DNA from 2 places in the Streptomyces sp. NPDC086077 genome. Region 1 is predicted to be linked to the other one. Evidence: predicted binding sites of a transcription regulator. Region 1 holds the regulator's gene; the other holds the start of a gene.

Evidence for each region. Region 1 encodes HrcA, which represses chaperone genes, less so after heat shock. Its sites were predicted from a motif close to TTNGCACTCNGNNNNNCNGAGTGCNAA; they were not measured.
Region 2: a site for HrcA is predicted at 1,728-1,754, ahead of groES (co-chaperone GroES). Genes of this name have one in related genera too.

Annotation. Positions count from the first base shown of each region.
Region 1 is NZ_JBFBJT010000031.1:7,431-10,831, reverse strand. Features, by position in the region: gene AB0O67_RS12070 (DUF3097 domain-containing protein) at 1-700, opposite strand, end outside; gene AB0O67_RS12065 (MBL fold metallo-hydrolase) at 730-1,476, opposite strand; gene hrcA (heat-inducible transcriptional repressor HrcA) at 1,715-2,731, shown strand; gene dnaJ (molecular chaperone DnaJ) at 2,732-3,401, shown strand, end outside.
Region 2 is NZ_JBFBJT010000008.1:26,796-30,196, reverse strand. Features, by position in the region: gene groL (chaperonin GroEL) at 1-1,157, opposite strand, end outside; gene groES (co-chaperone GroES) at 1,273-1,581, opposite strand; gene AB0O67_RS04130 (polysaccharide deacetylase family protein) at 1,795-2,502, opposite strand; gene AB0O67_RS04125 (polysaccharide deacetylase family protein) at 2,589-3,401, opposite strand, start outside.

The DNA.
Region 1 (3,401 bases):
CCCCGGTGTTCTCCGAGGGCCAGCCCAGGGCCCGGCACACCCCCGTCTTCCAGTCCTGCCCCCGCGGCACCGCCGGCCACGCGGGGATCCCCAGCGCCGACGGCTTCACGGCCTCCCAGATGTCGATGTACGGGTGGCCCACCACCAGGGCGTGCCCGCTCGTCACCGACTCGGCGATGCGCCATTCCTTCGTGCCCGGCACCAGGTGGTCCACCAGCACGCCCAGCCGGGCGTCCGGGCCCGGCGCGAAGGACCGCACGATCGCGGGCAGGTCGTCCACGCCCTCCAGGTACTCCACGACCACGCCCTCGACGCGCAGGTCGTCGCCCCAGACCTTCTCGACGAGCTCGGCGTCGTGCCGGCCCTCGACGTAGATGCGGCCGGCGCGGGCCACACGCGCGCGTGCGCCGGGGACGGCGACCGAGCCGGAGGCGGTGCGGGTGGGCCGTTCCGGCCCCGCGGCGGGCCTCACCAGCGTCACCACGCGGCCCTCCAGCAGAAACCCCCGGGGCTCCAGCGGGAAGACCCGGTGCTTGCCGAAGCGGTCCTCCAGGGTCACCGTGCCCGCCTCGCAGCGGATCACCGCGCCGCAGAAACCGGTGCCCGGCTCCTCGACCACCAGTCCGGGCTCCGCGGGGACCTCGGGCACGGGTCGGGGCTTCTTCCACGGCGGTGTCAGGTCCGGAGAATACTGGCGCATTCGCATGACGATATGGACAGCTCCTTACGTCATCCGTGCGACACGCCGAACCGCGCGGCCAGGGCGTCGCGCTGGCGCCGCACGAACGCGGCGTCCACGACCGCACCGTGACCGGGCACGTACAGCGCGTCCTCACCGCCGAGGCCGAGCAGCCGGTCGAGGGCGGCGGGCCAGTGGGACGGTACGGCGTCGGGGCCCGCCTGCGGCTCGCCGGACTCCTCGACGAGGTCGCCGCAGAAGACCACCTCGGGTTCGCCCGCGCGCTCCCCGGGGACCAGTACGGCGAGGTCGTACGGCGTGTGCGCCGGCCCCACGTTGGCCAGCAGGACCTGGCGGCCGGGGCCCAGATCGAGAGTCCACTCGCCGCAGACGAGGTGGCGGGGCGCGACCAGGGTGTCGGCCGCCTCCTGGGCGGTCGCGGCGTCGAGGCCGTGGCGGACGGCGTCCGCGCGCAGTTCCTCCCGGCCGCGCCGGCCGCCGAGCACGGTGTCGGCGCCGACCGCGCCGAAGACCTCCGCGCCCGCGAACGCCGCCGCGCCGAGGACGTGGTCGAAGTGAGGGTGCGTGAGCGCGAGATGGGTCACACGATGCCCGGCCAGGGCCTCCGCCCGCGCCCGCAGCCCCGCCCCCTCGGCGAGGCTCGACCCCGCGTCGATCAGCAGCGCCGCGCCCCGGCCGGTCACCAGCCCCACCGTGCAGTCCCACCCGGGCAGCCGGCACCGGCCGACGCCGCTCGCGAGCCGCTCCCAGCCCACCTCTTCCCAAGTCACGCTCATACGGCGACGCTAGGCCCTGTCGCGGTGTTCGCGCCTGCCCGGGGGCGAACGTCCGGAATCGGGAGCACGGCGACAGGGTCGGCAGGGCCTGCCGTACCCCCCGTCCGGCACGACCTGGCAGGACGGGCCTTGCCCGGGGCGTACCGGACGGCCGTACACTGGGCCGGTAAGACTGGCACTCGCGTGCGTCGAGTGCCAGGGGGAGCGCCCAGGGACGACGTACTGGAGGTGCGCGCGGATGCTCAGTGAACGACGGCTGCAGGTACTGCGTGCGATCGTCCAGGACTACGTCGGCACGGAGGAGCCGGTCGGCTCCAAGGCGCTCACCGAACGGCACGGTCTCGGCGTCTCCCCGGCGACGGTCCGCAACGACATGGCGGCGCTGGAGGACGAGGGGTTCATCGCCCAGCCGCACACCAGCGCCGGGCGCATCCCGACCGACAAGGGCTACCGGCTCTTCGTGGACAAGCTGGCCGAGGTCAAGCCGCTGACCGCGCCGGAGCGGCGCGCGATCCAGAACTTCCTCGACGGGGCCGTCGACCTGGACGACGTGGTGACCCGGACCGTGCGGCTGCTCGCGCAGCTCACGCGGCAGGTCGCGGTCGTGCAGTACCCGTCGCTGACCCGCTCCACCGTGCGGCACGTGGAGCTGCTCTCGCTGGCACCCGCGCGCGTGATGCTGGTGCTGATCACGGACACCGGGCGGGTCGAGCAGCGGATGGTCGACTGCCCGGCCCCGTTCGGAGAGGCGTCGCTGGCCGATCTGCGGGCCCGGCTGAACAGCCGGATCGCGGGCCGCCGTTTCTCGGATGTGCCCCAGCTGGTGCAGGATCTGCCCGAGGCCTTCGAGGCGGAGGACCGTGGCACGGTCCACGTGGTGCTCTCCACCCTGCTGGAGACGCTTGTCGAGGAGACGGAGGAGCGGCTGGTGATCGGCGGTACGGCCAATCTCACCCGCTTCGGACATGACTTCCCCCTCACCATCCGGCCGGTGCTGGAGGCGTTGGAGGAGCAGGTCGTCCTCCTCAAGTTGCTTGGCGAGGCGAAGGATTCGGGCATGACCGTGCGCATCGGGCACGAGAACGCCCATGAGGGACTCAACTCCACCTCGGTGGTGTCGGTGGGCTACGGTTCGGGCGGCGAGGCGGTTGCCAAGCTCGGCGTGGTCGGACCGACCCGCATGGATTACCCGGGAACGATGGGAGCGGTACGCGCAGTGGCACGGTACGTCGGACAGATCCTGGCGGAGTCGTAAGTGGCCACGGACTACTACGCCGTCCTCGGCGTGCGCCGCGACGCGTCGCAGGAAGAGATCAAGAAGGCCTTCCGGCGGCTCGCACGCGAGCTGCATCCGGACGTGAACCCGGATCCGAAGACCCAGGAGCGGTTCAAGGAGATCAACGCCGCTTACGAGGTGCTCTCGGACCCGCAGAAGAAGCAGGTCTACGACCTCGGCGGCGACCCCCTGTCGCAGGCCGGCGGCGCCGGTGGCGCGGGCGGCTTCGGCGCGGGTGGCTTCGGGAACTTCTCGGACATCATGGACGCGTTCTTCGGTACGGCGTCGCAGCGCGGGCCGCGCTCGCGCACCCGCCGCGGCCAGGACGCGATGATCCGTATCGAGGTCGAGCTGGACGAGGCGGCCTTCGGCACGACGAAGGACATCCAGGTCGACACGGCCATCGTCTGCTCCACCTGCAGCGGCGAGGGCGCGGCGCCGGGTACGTCGGCGCAGACGTGTGACATGTGCCGCGGCCGTGGTGAGGTGTCGCAGGTCACGCGGTCCTTCCTGGGCCAGGTCATGACCTCGCGCCCCTGCCCGCAGTGCCAGGGCTTCGGCACCGTGGTCCCGAACCCGTGCCCGGAGTGCGCGGGCGACGGCCGGGTGCGGTCCCGCCGCACCCTGACGGTCAAGATCCCGGCCGGTG
Region 2 (3,401 bases), on a different contig from region 1:
TCGGTCGCGGCGCCGACCTTGATCACGCACACGCCGCCGGCCAGCTTCGCGAGGCGCTCCTGGAGCTTCTCGCGGTCCCAGTCGGAGTCCGTGGCCTCGATCTCGGCCTTGATCTGCGCGATGCGGCCCTCGACGTCCGCCTTCTTGCCGGCACCGTCGACGATCGTGGTGTCGTCCTTGGTGACGGTGACGCGGCGGGCGCTGCCGAGGATGTCCAGACCGACCTGGTCGAGCTTGAGGCCGACCTCCTCGGAGATGACCGTGGCGCCGGTGAGGGTCGCCATGTCCTGGAGCATCGCCTTGCGGCGGTCGCCGAAGCCGGGGGCCTTCACCGCGGTGGCGTTGAAGGTGCCGCGGATCTTGTTCACGACGAGGGTGGAGAGGGCCTCGCCCTCGACGTCCTCGGCGATGATCAGCAGCGGCTTCGAGGCGTTGCTCTGGATGATCTTCTCCAGCAGCGGCAGGAGGTCCGCGATCGCGGAGATCTTGCCCTGGTGGATGAGGATGTACGGGTCGTCGAGGACGGCCTCCATACGCTCCTGGTCCGTCACGAAGTACGGCGACAGGTAGCCCTTGTCGAAGGCCATGCCCTCGGTGAAGTCCAGCTCCAGACCGAAGGTGTTGGACTCCTCGACGGTGATGACACCGTCCTTGCCGACCTTGTCCATCGCTTCGGCGATCAGCTCGCCGACCTGCTGGTCCTGGGCGGACAGCGCGGCGACGGCGGCGATGTCGGACTTCTCGTCGATCGGGCGGGCGGAGGCCAGCAGGTCCTCGGATACGGCCTTGACCGCGGCGTCGATGCCCTTCTTCAGGGCGGCCGGGGAGGCGCCGGCGGCGACGTTCTTCAGGCCCTCACGGACCAGCGCCTGGGCCAGGACGGTCGCGGTGGTCGTACCGTCACCCGCGATGTCGTTGGTCTTGGTCGCCACCTCCTTCACCAGCTGGGCGCCGAGGTTCTCGTAGGGGTCCTCGACCTCGACCTCGCGGGCGATGGTGACGCCGTCGTTGGTGATGGTGGGGGCGCCGAACTTCTTGTCGATGACGACGTTGCGGCCCTTGGGGCCGATCGTCACCTTCACCGTGTCGGCGAGCTTGTTGACGCCGCGCTCGAGGGCGCGACGGGCGTCCTCGTCGAACTTCAGGATCTTCGCCATGGCAGCGGGAGCCCTCTCGGAAAGTCTGCGGTAAATGAACTGCGCCCCGGACGCCCGGCTTCGTTATCGGTCGCGGGGGCCAGGGGCGCAGCTCAAACGGTGTGCTGTGGGTGAACTACTTCTCGATGATCGCGAGGACGTCGCGAGCCGAGAGGACGAGGTACTCCTCGCCGTTGTACTTCACCTCGGTGCCGCCGTACTTGCTGTAGAGAACGACGTCGCCGACGGAGACGTCGAGCGGAAGACGGTTGCCGTCCTCGAAGCGGCCCGGGCCCACGGCCAGGACGACGCCCTCCTGGGGCTTCTCCTTGGCGGTGTCCGGAATGACCAGGCCAGAGGCGGTGGTCTGCTCGGCGTCGAGCGGCTGGACCACGATGCGGTCCTCGAGCGGCTTGATGGCAACCTTGGAGCTGGTGGTCGTCACGATCCGACCTCCCCCTTCGGAGATCTCACGGGGTTAACTGTCTGAGGTGGCGACCAGGTGGATCCGTCGTCGCGGGTGCCGGACCTGCCCGTCGCTGTGTTGGCACTCTCCAGTGGGGAGTGCCAGAGCCGAGACTATGACTGCGGTTAGCACTCGGTCAAGCGGAGTGCCAATTGGCCGCGGCGCGTCGGCCGTGGCGACCGGTGCCGCACCTCAGAGGTAGTCCTCCAGCCGCCCCACCGTCAGCCCCGCCTCCTGGACCCGCCGGAGCAGGAGGGTTGTGCGCTCGCGGAGCATGGGCTCGGGCGTCTCGGTCGAGGGGACCGAGACGATGTCGCCGGGGCGCAGGCGGACGGGGCCCTTCATGAAGGTGAGGTCGGCCGCGTTCATCGTGGCGCGCCACAGGACGATCGCCTTGATGCCGCAGTCCACGGCCGCCTTCCGGGTCGTCGTGTCGTACGTGCCGTAGGGCGGGCGGAACAGATGCGGGCGGACGCCGAAGCGGACGCGGAGCTTCTGCTGCTGGCCGCAGATCTCGGCGCGCTGGCCGGCGTACGGCAGCCCGCGCAGGGCGGCGTGGTCGAGGGTGTGGTTCTGGACGCTCGCGCCGACCGCGCGGAGCCGCGCGAAGTGGCCGTAGCCGGGGCCGACGACGCTGTCGGTGAGGAACATGCTGACCGGCAGGCGCAGTTCGCGGACCATGTCGACGAAGCGCGGGTCCTTCTCGGCGCCGTCGTCGAAGGTGAGGAAGACGACCTTGTGGGAGGTCGGGATGCGGTCCAGGACCGGGGCCAGTCCGTCCACCGGCCGGGCGACGTGGCGCAGCGGCGAGGGCGGCGGGGAGAGCGGCGCGGACAGCCCCCAGCGGCGGTGGGGCGGGGGCTGCGAGGCCGCGGAGCCGGGTGCCGCCCCCGCTTCCACGGACCGCCCGTGCGGGCCGTCGGGCAGGGCGCAGCTGGTCAGCAGGGCCAGCAGCAGCGCGGCCCCGGCCGTCCACCCGCGCCGAATCACAGGTAGTCCTCCAGGCGGCCCACCGCGTATCCCTTCGCCGTGACCTTGTCGAGGAAGACTCGGATCATGTCGGGCATCTCGCCCGCCCAGTCGTCGGTGCCCCGGAAGTGGCTGAGGACGATGTCGCCGGGGTGGATGTCGCGGTCCCACTCGCGGTAGTCCCAGCGGTCCACGAAGACCTCCTCGTTCCACAGCGGGACGTGGGTGACGCCGCAGTCCTTGGCGGCGTGCAGGGTGTCGGAGTTGTAGTTGCCGTAGGGCGGGCGGAACAGGAGCGGGCGTTTGCCGTAGCGCTCCTCGATGACGTCCTGCATGCCGCAGATCTCGCGCTTCTGCTCCTCGTAGGACAGGCCGGGCAGGTAGGGGTGGTTGAGGGTGTGGTTGTTCAGGCCGACCCCCCTGGCCTGCATCTTCCGGAAGTAGCCGTAGTCCTCGCTCACCAGGTAGTCGCTGAGGAACGCGGTGTACGGGATCTTCAGGTCGCTCATCATCCGCAGGAACGCCGGGTCCTTCTCGGCGCCGTCGTCGATGGTGAGGAAGACGACCTTCTCCTTGGTGGGGACGGTGGTGAAGACCGGCGGAAGCCCCTGCTCCTCGTGTCCGTCCACCTCGAAGCCGTCGCGGGTGGTGATCTCCGGTTTCCGGGCGGGCGGTGCCGGTGCCCGCAGCGGGGTCTCCTTCAGGCCCCAGCGCTTCGCGGCGGCGACCCGGGCGGCCTGCTCGGCGCGGAGTTTGGCGGCGTATCCGTCCAGGGCGCGGGCCGGAGGCGCCTTGAGGGGCGGCGGCGCCTCGGTGCTCCGGGTGCACCC